Regions from separate parts of the Sphingomonas sp. BL-S-30 genome, predicted to be linked through region 2. Evidence: riboswitches for the same ligand, from Rfam matches in the RefSeq annotation. Region 2 holds a riboswitch; the other holds the start of a gene.

Region 1 (6,869 bases), 2.0 Mb from region 2:
CGGCGTCCATCGCGCCGATCGAGGGCAGGATGTCGTTGAACTCCGAATAGCACATATGGGTGTGGATCTGGGTGTCGTCGCGCACGCCCGACGCGGTCAGGCGGAAGCATTCGACCGCCCAGTCGAGATAGGCCTGCCAGTCGGCGCGGCGCAGCGGCAGCCCTTCGCGCAGGGCCGCCTCGTCGATCTGGATCACCGCCGCGCCAGCCGCCTCCAGGTCGATCACCTCGTCGCGGATCGCCAGCGCGATCTCGCGGCAGCTCTGCGAGCGTGGCTGGTCGTCGCGCACGAACGACCAGTTGAGGATCGTGACCGGCCCGGTCAGCATGCCCTTCATCGGCTTGCTCGTCAGCGACTGGGCATAACGCCACCACTCGACCGTCATCGGCTTCGGCCGCGCGACATCGCCGTACAAGATCGGCGGCCGCACGCAGCGCGAGCCATAGCTCTGCACCCAGGCGCTGCGGGTGAAGGCGAAGCCGGATAGCTGCTCGCCGAAATACTGCACCATATCGTTGCGCTCGAACTCGCCATGCACCAGCACGTCGAGGCCGATCTTTTCCTGCCACTCGACCGTCGTGGCGGTCTCGACGCGCAGGAACTGCTCATAGGCCAGGTCGTCGATCTCGCCCTTGATGTGCGCGGCACGCGCCTTGCGCACTTCCGGCGTCTGCGGGAAGGACCCGATCGTCGTGGTCGGGAAGCTCGGCAGGCCCAGCCGCCCCTGTTGCGCCACGCGGCGATCCGCGAAGGGCGACGTCCGCCTGGTCATGTCGAGATCGACCGCCGCCAGCCGCGCCGCGACGGCGGGATTGTGGATCAGCGGCGACGTCTTGCGCGACTCGACCGCCGCCCGGGCCAGCGCCAGCGGCGCGGCAACCGTCTCGGCGCCCTGGTTCAGCGCCTGTGCCAGCACTGACAATTCGCCGATCTTCTGCACGGCAAAGGCAAGCCACTGCTTCACCTCAGAGTCGAGCGCGGTCTCGATCGTGAGATCGACCGGCACGTGCAGCAGCGAGCAGGACGGCGCGAGCACCAGGTTGCGCTCGGCCGCGACGGGCGCAATCCGCGCGATCAGCGCATCGAGATCGGCCCGCCAGACGTTCCGCCCGTCGATCACGCCGAGCGACAGCAGCAGGTCGGGCCGGGCACGCTGCCACACCGGCTCGAGCTGCTCCGGCGCACGGACCAGATCGATATGCAGCCCGTGCACCGGCAGGTCGGTCGCCAGTTCCAGATTGTCGCCGAGCGCGCCGAAATAGGTCGCGAGCATCACCTTCGGCCCGTTCACTGACAGGCGCCTGTACGCTTGCTTCAGCGCCGCGCGCTGATCGTCGTCGAGGTCGAGCACCAGGCAGGGTTCGTCGATCTGGACCCAGTCGGCACCCGCCTGTGCAAGCTGCGCCAGCACTTCCTCATAGACCGGCAGCACTGCCTCGAGCAGCGACAGCGGGGCGACGTCCTTGCCCTTGGCCAGCGTCAGCCAGGTCACCGGCCCGAGCAGCACCGGCCGCGTATGGTATCCGAGTGCCTTGGCCTCGAGAAATTCGTCGACTGCCTTGCTCGTCGACAGCGCGAATTGCTGTCCTGCGCTCAGTTCCGGCACCATGTAATGATAGTTGGTGTCGAACCATTTGGTCATTTCCTGCGCGGTGCTGTCCAGCCCATGCGCGCAGCCTTCATGCCTCTTCGCGCTCTGCGTCCCACGCGCCATGGCGAAATAAGTGTCGAGGCCGACCTTGCCGCCGTTCCAGCCATAGCGCGCCGGCACCGCGCCGAGCATCGCGGAGGTATCGAGCACATGGTCGTAGAGCGAGAAGTCGCCGCTGGGGATGATGTCGGCGCCCAACGCCCTTTGCCGCGCCCAGGCAGCGGCGCGCAAGCCCTGTGCCGCGAGCGACAGAGCGTCGGCATCCGATTTGCCCGACCAGAAGCTTTCGAGCGCGAACTTCAGCTCGCGGCGCGGGCCGATACGGGGGAAACCGAGGGTTGCGACTGAGATGGTCATCGTCTTGGCCTTGCGTTGGGCAAGGTGAAGGCCGGACGCACGGCAACGGGCACACGCCCTAATGACAAGCCGGGGCGCGGTGTTGCACGCGGCCTGACCGGGCACCCCGCCGGAGGACGTTATCTGACGAGGCAGGTCTCCTGGCTCGCGGGTCAATGCGACGATCCGGCCTTCCCGGTCCCTTGTCCGGACCAGTGACGCAAAATGGACCGCCGCTCACCGCTCACAGTTGCGGGGGCAGCGCCGGAATAAGCCCAAGGGCCGCACCGGCTTCCCGTCTTAGCTCCGACCGGGCAACCGGGCGAAGAACCTCGACCATCACAGGATAGAGGTTACGACGGGCGCGTCAAGCATCATATAAAGAATTCTTTATATGATGCTTTCAATACCGAACGGCACATGGACGCGACCATGACGAGCCTCCATAAGCCCCGCAACGTCAGCCGGAGCCAGAACCCATGTCCTTCTCCCTTTACGATGCCGTCGTACCGTCCAACCTCCAGATCCTGGGCGCGGTCGATGCGCTGGTCGACAAGGCGGCGGCATTCTGCGCCGAACAGGGCAGGACGGAAGCGGAGCTGATCGACACCCGCCTCGCACCGGACATGCTGCCCTTCGGCTATCAGGTGAAATCCTGCGCCGCCCATTCGGTCGGCGGAATCGAGGGGGTCCGGGCCGGCAGCTTCTCGCCCGACCGATCGGCCTGGCCGACCGACTTTGCCGGCCTGCACGGCATCCTGCAGACGGCGGTCACCAGCCTGAAAGCGCTCGATCGCGACGCGTTCGACGCCCTGGCGGACTGCGATACGCAGTTCGCCTTCGGGGAAACCATCATGCCCTTCACGGGCGCGAACTTCCTGCTCTCCTTCTCGCAGCCGAACTTCTATTTCCACGCGACAACGGCCTATGCGATCCTGCGCGCGCAAGGCGTGAAGCTGGGCAAACGCGATTTCATGGGAACGCCGCGTATCAAGCGGTAGGGCGTGACGAAGGTCTGGCCCGACCTCGTCGTTATCGGCGTCTCGCGCTTTATGCGTCGAGGTGGCGCAGATCACCGCCGCGCGTCTCGCGCCCGAACCAGGCGACCAGGCCAAGCGCGACCACCGCCGGCGCCATGATGATGACCGCCGCCAGTCCCATGGACGGGATCAGCGCGGCGATGCTCAGTCCTTGCGCAAACAGCCCGCCGGCCTTGGTGCAGGCGGCGACCCATCCGGTCGCCCGGCCGCGCACACGTAACGGGAAGCTTTCGGCGGTATAGGGCAGCAGGATGGCGAGGATGCCGTTCGAGCCGACGATCAGCAGCGCGACCGGCAGCACCGGGCTGCCCGTTCCCGCCAGCTCCAGCCTGAGCACGCCGAGCAAGCCGGCAAGCGTCACGCCGATCATGGTGACGAGCAACCATTTGGTGCTCCAGCGGCTGTACATGAGCGCCGCCAGAAACACGGTCGGAAAAGCAATCAGCGAGCTTTCCGCCAGCAGCCGGCTCGACACCGCGACTGAATAGCCCTTGGCGACGAGATCGGCCGGCAGCCACAGCAACAGGCCGAAATTGATCAGGCCCCAGGTCAGTGCGGCCACGGTCAGCGCGGTGAGCTTGCCGATCATCCGCCTGCCCGTCAGCGGCCCGTGGTTGACCCCGGTCGTCGTTGGCGGGGGCCCGCGCCGCACAGTTGCCCCGAAGCGCCGCATCACTGCTTCCGCTTCCACCTTGCGCCCCCGGGCGAGGAGGAACTTGGCCGATTCAGGGATGAGCGCGCCCAGCAGAATGAGGCTGAGCCCGGTCGGCAGGTTTGCCAGCCACAATATGCGCCAGCCGAAGATCGGCTGCAGCACCGCCGAGAGCCCGCTCGCCGCGAAATAGCCGCCGACCGCGCCGAGCCCGCCGACCAGCACCAGGCTCCAGCCGCGATGCCGGTTGGGCATCATCTCCGCGAGCAACGCGTATGTCACCGGCAACATGCCGCCCGCCGCCGCGCCCATCATGAAACACATGCCGATATTCCAGGCGAGCGACGGCATCGCGCCGCAGATCGAGGTGCCGACGAACATCACCGCCGAGAGCAGGATCGAGGCCTTGCGCCCATAGATATCGGCGATCACGCCCCACACGACCGACCCGACCACGGTGCCCATCAGCGCGAAGAACGGCACCAGCGACACGGTCGATCGCGGCACATGATATTCGCCGATCATGCCGGGCACGGTGAAGCCGAGCGAGGCCGGCTTCATCACATCGATGATCAGCGCGACGACCAGCACGATCATCAGCCGCCAATGCGCCCAGCCGAGCGCGGCATCCTCGGGCGCGGCGATGGTGATGTCCTCGGCCGCCGCGCGCTGTGCCGCGAGATTGCGCGGCAGCAGGCCATAGGCCGCGACGATCACGCCCCCGACGATCAGGAACATGCCGAAGATCATGCCCGAATCCATCGGCATGCCGGCGAGGTGATAGCCCATGTCCTTCGCCATCAGGAACATCGGGATGTGGAGCACTACCCCCGCCGTGACGGCCGCGCAGCCGAGAATGAACGCCCACAAGGCCTGGCGATCGGACAGACTGTTCATACGTGTTGCCATGCGACATCCCCACTTCGCCGCTTGTCGTCGCGGCGCCCCGGGCAATCGATACCGCTATCATCGCGGGCTGGCCATGCCCGACACGACGGGCGTCAGCCCTCGTCGCGCACGCGCTCGTGATGACGGATTACTTCGTCGATGATGAAGCGCAGGAATTTCTCGGAGAAATCGGGATCGAGATCGGCCTGTTTGGCCAGCCCGCGCAGCCGCGTGATCTGCGCATCCTCGCGGCTCGGGTCCGCAGGCGGGAGCCCGGCGGTCGCCTTGTAGCGGCCGACCGCCTGAGTCACCTTGAACCGCTCGGCAAGCAGGAAGACCAGAGCCGCGTCGATATTGTCGATGCTCTGGCGATAGCCGCTGAGCGTTTCGTCGGTCACCTTGCCGTCCTCACCAGTTCGCCCGGCCTTTTGCGGACGTCGCGCACGACGCGCAACCCCGAAAGGCGGGCGTTAACCCCGCAAAGGCTTGCCTTTACCCGGTCATACGGCCACATCGCACGCACCATGAGCGCCACGATCCACCGCCTCGATGCCCAGCGCCAGCCGTCGCTAGAACCGATGGTGCAGCTTGTCGCCGGCGATCTCAATCTCGTCAACGCGGTGATCCTGTCGCGGATGCAGTCCGAGATCCCGTTGATTCCGGAGCTGGCCGGGCATCTCATCGCCGGCGGCGGCAAGCGTATGCGCCCGATGCTGACGCTCGCGAGCGCGCGCCTGCTGGGCTATACCGGCGCGCGGCACCACCGCCTCGCCGCGGCGGTCGAGTTCATCCACACCGCCACCTTGCTGCACGACGATGTGGTCGACGGGTCCGATCTGCGCCGCGGCAAGCGCACCGCCAATCTGATCTGGGGCAATCCGGCGAGCGTCTTGGTCGGCGACTTCCTGTTCAGCCGCTCGTTCGAGCTGATGGTCGAGGACGGCAGCCTCAAGGTGCTGAAGATTCTGTCGGGCGCCAGCGCGATCATCGCCGAGGGCGAAGTCAATCAGCTCACCGCCGCGCGCCGCATCGATATCGGCGAGGAGCGCTATCTCGACATCATCGGCGCGAAGACCGCCGCCCTGTTCGCCGCCGCCTGCCGCATCGCGGCCGTGGTGGCCGAACGGCCCGAGGCCGAGGAAATGGCGCTGGACGCTTATGGCCGCAATCTCGGCATCGCCTTCCAGCTGGTCGACGACGCGATCGACTATGTCTCGGACGCGGGCACGATGGGCAAGGACGCCGGCGACGATTTCCGCGAGGGCAAATCCACCTTGCCCGTCATCCTCGCTTATGCGCGCGGCAGCGCCGAGGACCGCATATTCTGGAAAGCGGCGATCGAGGGGCATCGCTCCAGCGACGAGGATTTCGCGCACGCCGTCTCGCTGATCCGCTCGACGCGCGCGGTCGACGACACGCTCGCCCGGGCGCGCCACTATGGCCAGCGCGCGATCGACGCGATCGGCGGCTTCGCGCCGAGCCAGGCCAAGGCGGCGATGGTCGAAGCGGTCGAATTCGCGGTGGCGCGGGCCTACTGAGACGGCGGATTGCCCACACGCCGTTCGTGTCGAGAGAGACCGGGCTTGTCGAGGGCTCGTATCGAGACGTGGTTGGAGCGCGTGACGCCTGTCCCTCGATACGCCATCTCGACAAGCTGGATGGCACTCGGGACGAACGGCAGCGGGAACCGGCCTGAATCAGTGCCGGTACGTTTCCACCGCGGGCGCGCAGGGCAGCGGATCGCTTTCGCTGCCGATGATCTCCACCTGCAGCGTCGCGTGGCCGATGTCGAAGCGATGCTTCAGCATGTCCTGCGCCTCGCCCAGAAACGCGTCGCCGGGGTGACCATCGGGCATCACCAGATGCGCGGTCAGGACCGTCTCGGTCGTGCTCATCGGCCAGATATGGACGTGATGGACCCGCGCTACGCCGGGCAAGGTGCGTAGCGACATGCGCACCTTGTCGTAATCGATCCCGCGCGGCACCGCGCCGAGCGACATCTCGACTGATTCGCGCAGCAGACCCCAGGTCTGCCAGAAGATCAACGCAGCGATCGCGATGCTGACGATCGGGTCGATCCACAACTCGCCCGTCCACAGGATGGCGAGCCCGGCCAATACCACGCCCGCCGAAACCGCAGCGTCCGCCGCCATGTGCAGGAAGGCGCCGCGGATGTTGATGTCGTTCTTGCTTCCCCGCACGAACAGCAAGGCGGTCGCGACGTTCACCACGATGCCGATCGCGGCGACGATCGCGACGGTGCCGCCCTCGACCGGTGCCGGCGCCGCCATGCGCTGCGCCG
Region 2 (6,869 bases):
TGGCATTCCTGCCCAACGGCAAGGGCGCCGTCGCGGTGGCGCAGAGCGCGGGGCAGCTGATGCGCCTGTCCGTATCGGGCGACAGCGTGACGCTCGACGGCGAGCCGATCTCCACCGGCGTTCAGCCTTATGGCATCTCGTTCAGCCCCGACGGGCGCTATGCCTATAATACCAACCTGCAGGGCAACACGCCGCCGGCCGGCACCACCCCGCCCCGCGGCCCGCGCGTCGGCACCGTCACTGCGGTCGAGCTGGCGACGGGCAAGGTCAATCCGGTCGAGGTGGGCTTCACGCCGGAGCATCTGACCCTGTCGCGCGACGGGCGCTATCTCGCGGTCGTGGTGCATAACGGATCGGGCGGCGCGCCGGGTTCGGCGGGTTACTGGCCGCATGGCGCGCTGAAGATCTATGGCGTGAAGGGCATGACGCTGACCCCGATCACCGAGACCGAGACCGGCGCCTGGTGCCAGGGCGCGACCTTCAGCGACAATGCGAAGACCGTGCTGCTGCAATGCGCGGTCGACAAGGACATCGAGGTCTATCGCTTCAACGGCCGGACGCTGGCCCGCGACGACGCGGCGACGCTGAAGTTCGACGCCCGACCGGGCGCGATCGCAACCCCGAGCAGCCGGTAAGGAAATGGGCCCGGCTCCCGCGCAACAATGACATTGCGGGGGCCGGGCGCGCGACCTAGATCGACACGGTGACACCGGCCTGCATCGATGATTTCCGGCTGCTCGCGAAAGCGCGCCTGCCCCTGTTCCTGTTCGATTATATCGACGGCGGTTCCTATTCGGAATCGACCATGCGCAGCAATGTCGAGGACCTGCAGCGGCTGAAGCTGCGCCAGAAGGTCATGACCGACGTCTCGCAGATCGACCTGTCCACCACCCTGCTGGGCCGTCCCGCATCGCTGCCCGTCGCGCTCGCGCCGGTCGGGCTGGCGGGCATGTATGCGCGGCGCGGCGAAGTGCAGGCTGCGCGCGCGGCGGAGGCGGCGGGCGTGCCCTTCATCCTCTCCGCCTCCGCCTGTTGCGGCATGGAAGAGGTAGCGGCGGGCGTCACCCAGCCCTTCGCCTTCCAGCTCTACATGATCCGCGACCGCGAGTTCATGAAGGACATGCTGGCGCGGGCCAAGGCGATCGGCGTGGAGACACTGGTGCTGACCGTCGACCTGATCGTGCACAGCGCGCGGTACCGCGACGTGCGATCGAGCCTGACCGGCAAGCAGGGCCTAGGCGCGCGGATCAAGCGCTTCACCCAGATCGCCACGCATCCGCATTGGGCGTTCGATGTCGGCCTGTTCGGCGGACCGCATACCCTGGGCAATTTTGCCCCGGTGATGCCCGAGGGTGCCGGGCTCGACCAGTTCACCGCCTGGGTCGCGCGCAATTTCGATCCGTCGATCACCTGGAAGGACATGGACTGGATCCGCCAGCATTGGGACGGGCCGATCGTGATCAAGGGCGTGATGGACCCGGCCGATGCAGTCGCCGCGTGCGACATCGGCGCCTCGGCGATCGTGGTGTCGAACCATGGCGGGCGGCAACTCGATGGTGCGCCCTCCTCCATCGCGGCGCTGCCCGGCGTGGTCGACGCCGTGGCGGGGCGGGCGGACGTGCTGATGGATGGCGGTATCCGATCGGGCGTCGATGTGCTGCGGGCGCTGGGGCTGGGCGCGAAGGGCGTGCTGCTCGGCCGCGCCTGGGCCTATGCGCTGGCGGCCAAGGGCGGCGCGGGCGTGGCGCAGATGCTCGAGCTGCTGCGCCATGAAATGGCGGTGGCGATGGCACTGACCGGCCAGACCGATGTGAAGACGCTGTCGCCGGACATGCTTCTGCGCTGACAGGCGTGCGCCATCTTGACGGTGAGCCCCGCTCACCGTAGATGCGCCGCTCCGCAAGGTATGGCCCCTTCGTCTAGCGGTTAGGACGTCGCCCTCTCACGGCGAAAACACGAGTTCGATTCTCGTAGGGGTCACCAGCGATTTCACTGGCTTACGGGCCATTGTCGAGACAGAATCTCGCGCCGTCGAATATTGGTGCAGAATGGCACTTCCGTTTTTGGGAGCAGTAAACTGCGACCAATGGAGACGGAATCGGCTGCGAATCGGACGTCTCGGCTCCTTGCCCGGCGGGCACTGCCTCGCGGATATCCCTTCGACTAGATTGCGCTCGATGAACGTGTCGAGGCCCGCGACGATGAGCATCGTCATGGGCTCCATCGAGGGTCGGGCTATGGAAATCCAGTTGAGACATGTGCCGACGCTTTTGGCGTCGAGGCGGCCTCGACATGTGAGCTTCCCGGGCGGATGGCGACGTTTCTGTATCCTCCCGCTGCATCGCTTGGTCATCAAGAGCCCAATTGGACGGACGCCGCGCCGCTAGCCGCGGCGGCTCGCCCCATGACGCAGCGCGTGCTCGGCCGCAGCGCCGAAGCCGATGCCGATCGCCGTCCACAGCACCGCCTGCATGGCAATCGACGCGATGCGGAAGTTCCACAACACGACTGCCGGGAAATCCGTCGGCACTTCGTTGATCGCGGGCAAGGCGAGCTGCACCGCGGTCACCAGCACGACATAGCAGCCGGCGGCGCAGAGCATCGCATTGAAGGCGCCGAGACGCCGGGTCAGGCCGCGCCCGAGCTTCGCGGCGACGATCAGCGCCACCACCGACAAGGCGATCATCGCGAAATAGGTGATCGTCCGAAACGCCACGGTCTCGTGCAGGCCGACCGCGGGCGGGTTCGGCGGATATTTCAAGGCCGGCACCAGGGCGATCGCGACGAAACCCGCCAGGGCGAGCAGCAAGGCGAGCGAGCGCGGCCCGAGCCGCGACCAGCGCCCATAGAGTCCGGCGAACACCAGCGAGAAGATCCCGCCGATCGCCGCGCCGTAGAGCAGCACGGCGATGATCAGGCCGAACCCCTTTTGAGTCGCGCGGCTGACCAGCTCGGGCTCGTCCATCGCGCCCATCGCATGGTCGCGCGCGGCCTCGAATGCGATCGCCAGATCGACCTGTGGCTCCGCGGCGACACGGGCGAACAGGAACGCCAGCAAGGCAGCGACCAGGCCCACCAGCATGCCGCGGATCAACAGGGTACGCGCCATGTTCGACGCTTAGTGGCAGGGAAAGCCGAGCAGATGGCGCCCGTCATGGACGAGCTCGTGCACATATTTGCCGCTGAACAGCGACACCGCGCCCTGCTCGGTGCTGACGAAATAAAGGAAGATCAGGGCGAGCAGCGTGCCGAAGACGGCCCAGGGCAGGATCTCGCCGATCGGAATGGCCGTCTCGCCCCGGACGGGGATGAAGACGTCGTCGGCGAAGAGAGTCGTGGCCGGCATGTTCAGCTCCTTGACCGGGATGTGCGCGTCCCGCGGGGATAATGTCGCGAGGAAGGTCTGACTCTCGACAGCAGGGAGGTGCTGCCGATAACAGTGGCGCGACCGTGCCGGAATTCCACCGGCTTCTTCCTCGGTCCTTCGGCATCGCCCTAGGACGGAACCGAGCGCAACGTCAACGATATCGGGAGGCCCGCCTGGCCACGCGACTGACCCTGCTCTGCCATGCCGCCACCGCCATGAGCCGCGTCGGCGGGTTCGCCGATCCCGCCGAGCCGCTCGACACGGGGGGGCTGCGCGCAGCGACCGGCCTGCGCATCCCGGGGCCCTCCCCACGGCGTGTCGCCACCAGCCCGGCGTCGGCCGCGCGCCAGACGGCGGAAGCGCTTGGTCTGACCGCCGATATCGATGCGGCGCTCGGCGATATCGATCATGGCGACTGGAGCGGGAAAAGCCTTGCCGAGATCAATGCCGCCGATCCCGAGGCTGCTGCCGCATGGATCGCCGATCCCGGGGCGGGCGCGTCCGGCGGCGAGACGATGGCGGCGGTCAGCGTGCGTGTCGCCGAGTGGCTCGCCAGCCAGGCCGGACGGGATGTGCCCGTGCTGGCGATCACTCACCCGGCCGTGGTGCGCGCGGCGATCGCCGCTGCCCTGTCGCTGCCGATCGGCGCGACGTGGCGGATCGATGTCGCGCCCCTCTCGGTGACGGTCTTGTCGTTCAATCGCATCTGGCGGTTGCAGTCGCTCGGCCCGGTCACCGGCAGCGGATAAAGAAATCTCCATATCTTGCCGATGGGTTGGCAACCGCCTATTGGCGCGCTTGAGGAACGGGGTTGCCCCCGCGCCTCGTGATCGCGCCGGTGCCCCGAAAGGGGCTTAATCGGGAATGCGGTGCGGACGGCTTCAGCCGCCCAACTCCGCGGCTGTCCCTGCAACTGTAAGCGGCGAGCGCGATGCACACCGCCTCTCTTCGAGAGGCAAGCCACTGGGCCGATCGCGCGAGAGCGCGAAGGCCTGGGAAGGCCGTGCATCAAGCTATGACCCGCGAGCCAGGAGACCTGCCAGCGCACCGGTCGCTCTTGCCCTGGTCCAGGGAATGGCCAAGGCACGGAACTCCGTCTGAGCGACGAACCATGCGGCTGGGGCCGCATCGGTGCATGGTGCCGGGTGCTTTTGGCGTCCGCCCGTCGTCGTGCATCGACCGTTCGCCCAGGCGAACGGCACGCCCCCGCCACCGATGTTGCTCATGACGCCTTCGCGGATCGTGCGCGGCGCCTCGCGGCTGCGGGCGACGCAAGAGTTTCCCATTGGCGTGCGATCCATGATCGCGCACCTGTCGACGTCGAAGAAGGAGAAGCAGCGTGAGCAAAGTGCCCACTACCGTCATCACCGGATTTCTGGGGGCCGGCAAGACCACGCTGATCCGCCATCTGCTGGAGAATGCGCAGGGGCGTCGCATCGCGCTCGTGATCAACGAGTTCGGCGATATCGGCGTCGATGGCGAGCTGCTCAAGGGCTGCAATGACGAGGCCTGCCCGGAAGATGACATCGTCGAGCTGGCCAATGGCTGCATCTGCTGCACCGTCGCCGACGACTTCCTGCCGACGATGCAGAAGCTACTCGACCGGCCCAACCCGCCCGAGCACATCATCATCGAGACCAGCGGGCTCGCGCTCCCCAAGCCGCTGGTCAAGGCGTTCCAATGGCCGGACATCCGCACCCGTGCGACCGTCGACGGCGTCATCGCGCTGATCGATGCCGATGCGGTCGCGGCCGGACGCTTCGCCACCGACGAGGCGGCACTGGCGGCTGCACGCGCGGCCGACCCCAATCTCGACCATGATTCGCCGCTGGAGGAGCTGTTCGAGGAGCAGCTCGGCTGTGCCGACATGGTCGTGCTCAACAAGACCGACCTGGTCGATGCCGAGACGCTTGCGCGGGTCGAGGCGCTGGTCGACGCGGAGACGCGGCCCGGCGTACGGATCGTGCGCGCCGATCACGGCGCGGTCGATATCGCCGCGTTGCTCGGCATCACCGCGGCAGCCGAGGACGATCTCGATTCGCGCAAGTCGCATATCGACGATGGCGAGGAGCATGATCACGACGATTTCGACAGCTTCGTCGCGACCGGCGGTGAAGTTGCCGATCTCGACGCGCTCGTCGCCCGGCTGGGCGAGGTCATCGCCAAACACGATGTACTGCGCGTCAAGGGCATGGTCGCGGTCGCGGGAAAGCCCAGCCGCCTCGTCATCCAGGCGGTCGGCCCGCGCGTCCAGCATTTCTTCGATCGCGCGTGGAAGCCCGAAGAAGCGCGCCGCACTCAGCTGGTGGTGATCGGCCAGAAGGGGCTGGACCGCGCGGGAATCGAAACCGAACTCGCGAGCGTCCTCGGCTGATGCATCTGCTGTCCGCCACGCCGGGGACGGTTTCGAACGGCGACGAGGCAATCGACCTCGACCAGTCGCCGGGCGATATCGTGTTCCTGACCGTGGCGGATAGCGAGCTGGCGTGTTTCGCGCGGGCGGCCGAGGCGCTGGGCGATGGCGCGCCGCGTATCCGGCTGGCGAACCTGCTCCAGCTCAAGCATCCCTATTCGGTCGATCTCTATGTCGAGAAGGTGATCGCGAAGGCGAAGTTCGTCTGCGTCGTCCTGCTCGGCGGCAAGGCCTATTGGCCCTATGGGATCGACGAGATCGCCGCGGTTGCCCGCGCGCACGGCATCGCCTTCGCCGCGATCGCCGATGGACGCGAGGACGATCCGGCGCTCGACGCCGCCTCGACCCTGCCGCCCGAGACCTGTGCCCGGCTGCGCGACTATCTGCGCCAGGGCGGGGTCGCCAACGCAATCGGTTTCCTGCGCACCGCCGCTCGCCTGATCGCCCGAGACATCGGCACACCCGACGATCCGGTTCCGGTTGCCGATGCGGGATTGTATGTGAAGGGGGTCGATCGCCCTGCCCTGGCCGATCTGCATGCGCGCTGGACCGAAGGACGGCCTGTCGCCCTGTTCGTCTTCTACCGCGCCCTGACTATCGCCGGCACGCTCGACGCGGTCGATGCCATGGTCGCCGAACTCGAGGCGCAGGGCCTGAACGTCGCCCCGGTCTATGTCCGGGCGCTGCGCGAACCGTTCGCGGTCGACTGGCTGCGCGGGCTGATTACGGAACTGCGGCCCGACGTCATCCTCAACGCCACCTCGTTCGCCGCATCGTCGCCGGGCGAGAACAGGATCGGCGGCGTACTGGAGACCGCGGACTGCGTGATCCTCCAGACCGTGTTCGCCGGTGTCGAGCAATCGGCCTGGACAGACTCCCCACGCGGTCTCGGCCCGCGCGATCTCGCGATGAACGTCGCGCTGCCCGAAATCGACGGCCGGCTGTTCAGCCGCGCGGTCGCGTTCAAGGCCGCCGAGCGGTTCGACGCGCGCACCGAATGCGGCATCATCGTGCCCAGGGTTGCTCCCGACCGGGTCGCCTTCGTCGCCCGACTCGCCGCCAATTGGGCGAGGTTGCGCCGAACGCCGG

What was found. A riboswitch is a leader RNA that binds a small molecule or an ion and turns the genes downstream of it on or off. The one in region 2 is predicted to bind cobalamin.
Region 1: another riboswitch for cobalamin. It lies ahead of metE (5-methyltetrahydropteroyltriglutamate--homocysteine S-methyltransferase); the one in region 2 lies ahead of ACZ1I5_RS13815 (CbtB domain-containing protein).

The regions. Positions count from the first base shown of each region.
Region 1 covers NZ_CM145481.1:5,026,345-5,033,213, reverse strand. The annotation lists gene metE (5-methyltetrahydropteroyltriglutamate--homocysteine S-methyltransferase) at 1-2,008, opposite strand, end outside; cobalamin riboswitch at 2,122-2,337, opposite strand; gene ACZ1I5_RS23625 (DUF1993 domain-containing protein) at 2,467-2,988, shown strand; gene ACZ1I5_RS23620 (MFS transporter) at 3,038-4,588, opposite strand; gene ACZ1I5_RS23615 (chorismate mutase) at 4,681-4,965, opposite strand; gene ACZ1I5_RS23610 (polyprenyl synthetase family protein) at 5,092-6,105, shown strand; gene ACZ1I5_RS23605 (cation diffusion facilitator family transporter) at 6,265-6,869, opposite strand, start outside.
Region 2 covers NZ_CM145481.1:2,977,831-2,984,699, forward strand. The annotation lists gene ACZ1I5_RS13795 (lactonase family protein) at 1-635, shown strand, start outside; gene ACZ1I5_RS13800 (L-lactate dehydrogenase) at 704-1,846, shown strand; tRNA gene ACZ1I5_RS13805 (tRNA-Glu) at 1,909-1,983, shown strand; gene ACZ1I5_RS13810 (CbtA family protein) at 2,384-3,109, opposite strand; gene ACZ1I5_RS13815 (CbtB domain-containing protein) at 3,119-3,346, opposite strand; cobalamin riboswitch at 3,366-3,526, opposite strand; gene ACZ1I5_RS13820 (histidine phosphatase family protein) at 3,559-4,116, shown strand; cobalamin riboswitch at 4,187-4,425, shown strand; gene cobW (cobalamin biosynthesis protein CobW) at 4,707-5,741, shown strand; gene cobN (cobaltochelatase subunit CobN) at 5,741-6,869, shown strand, end outside.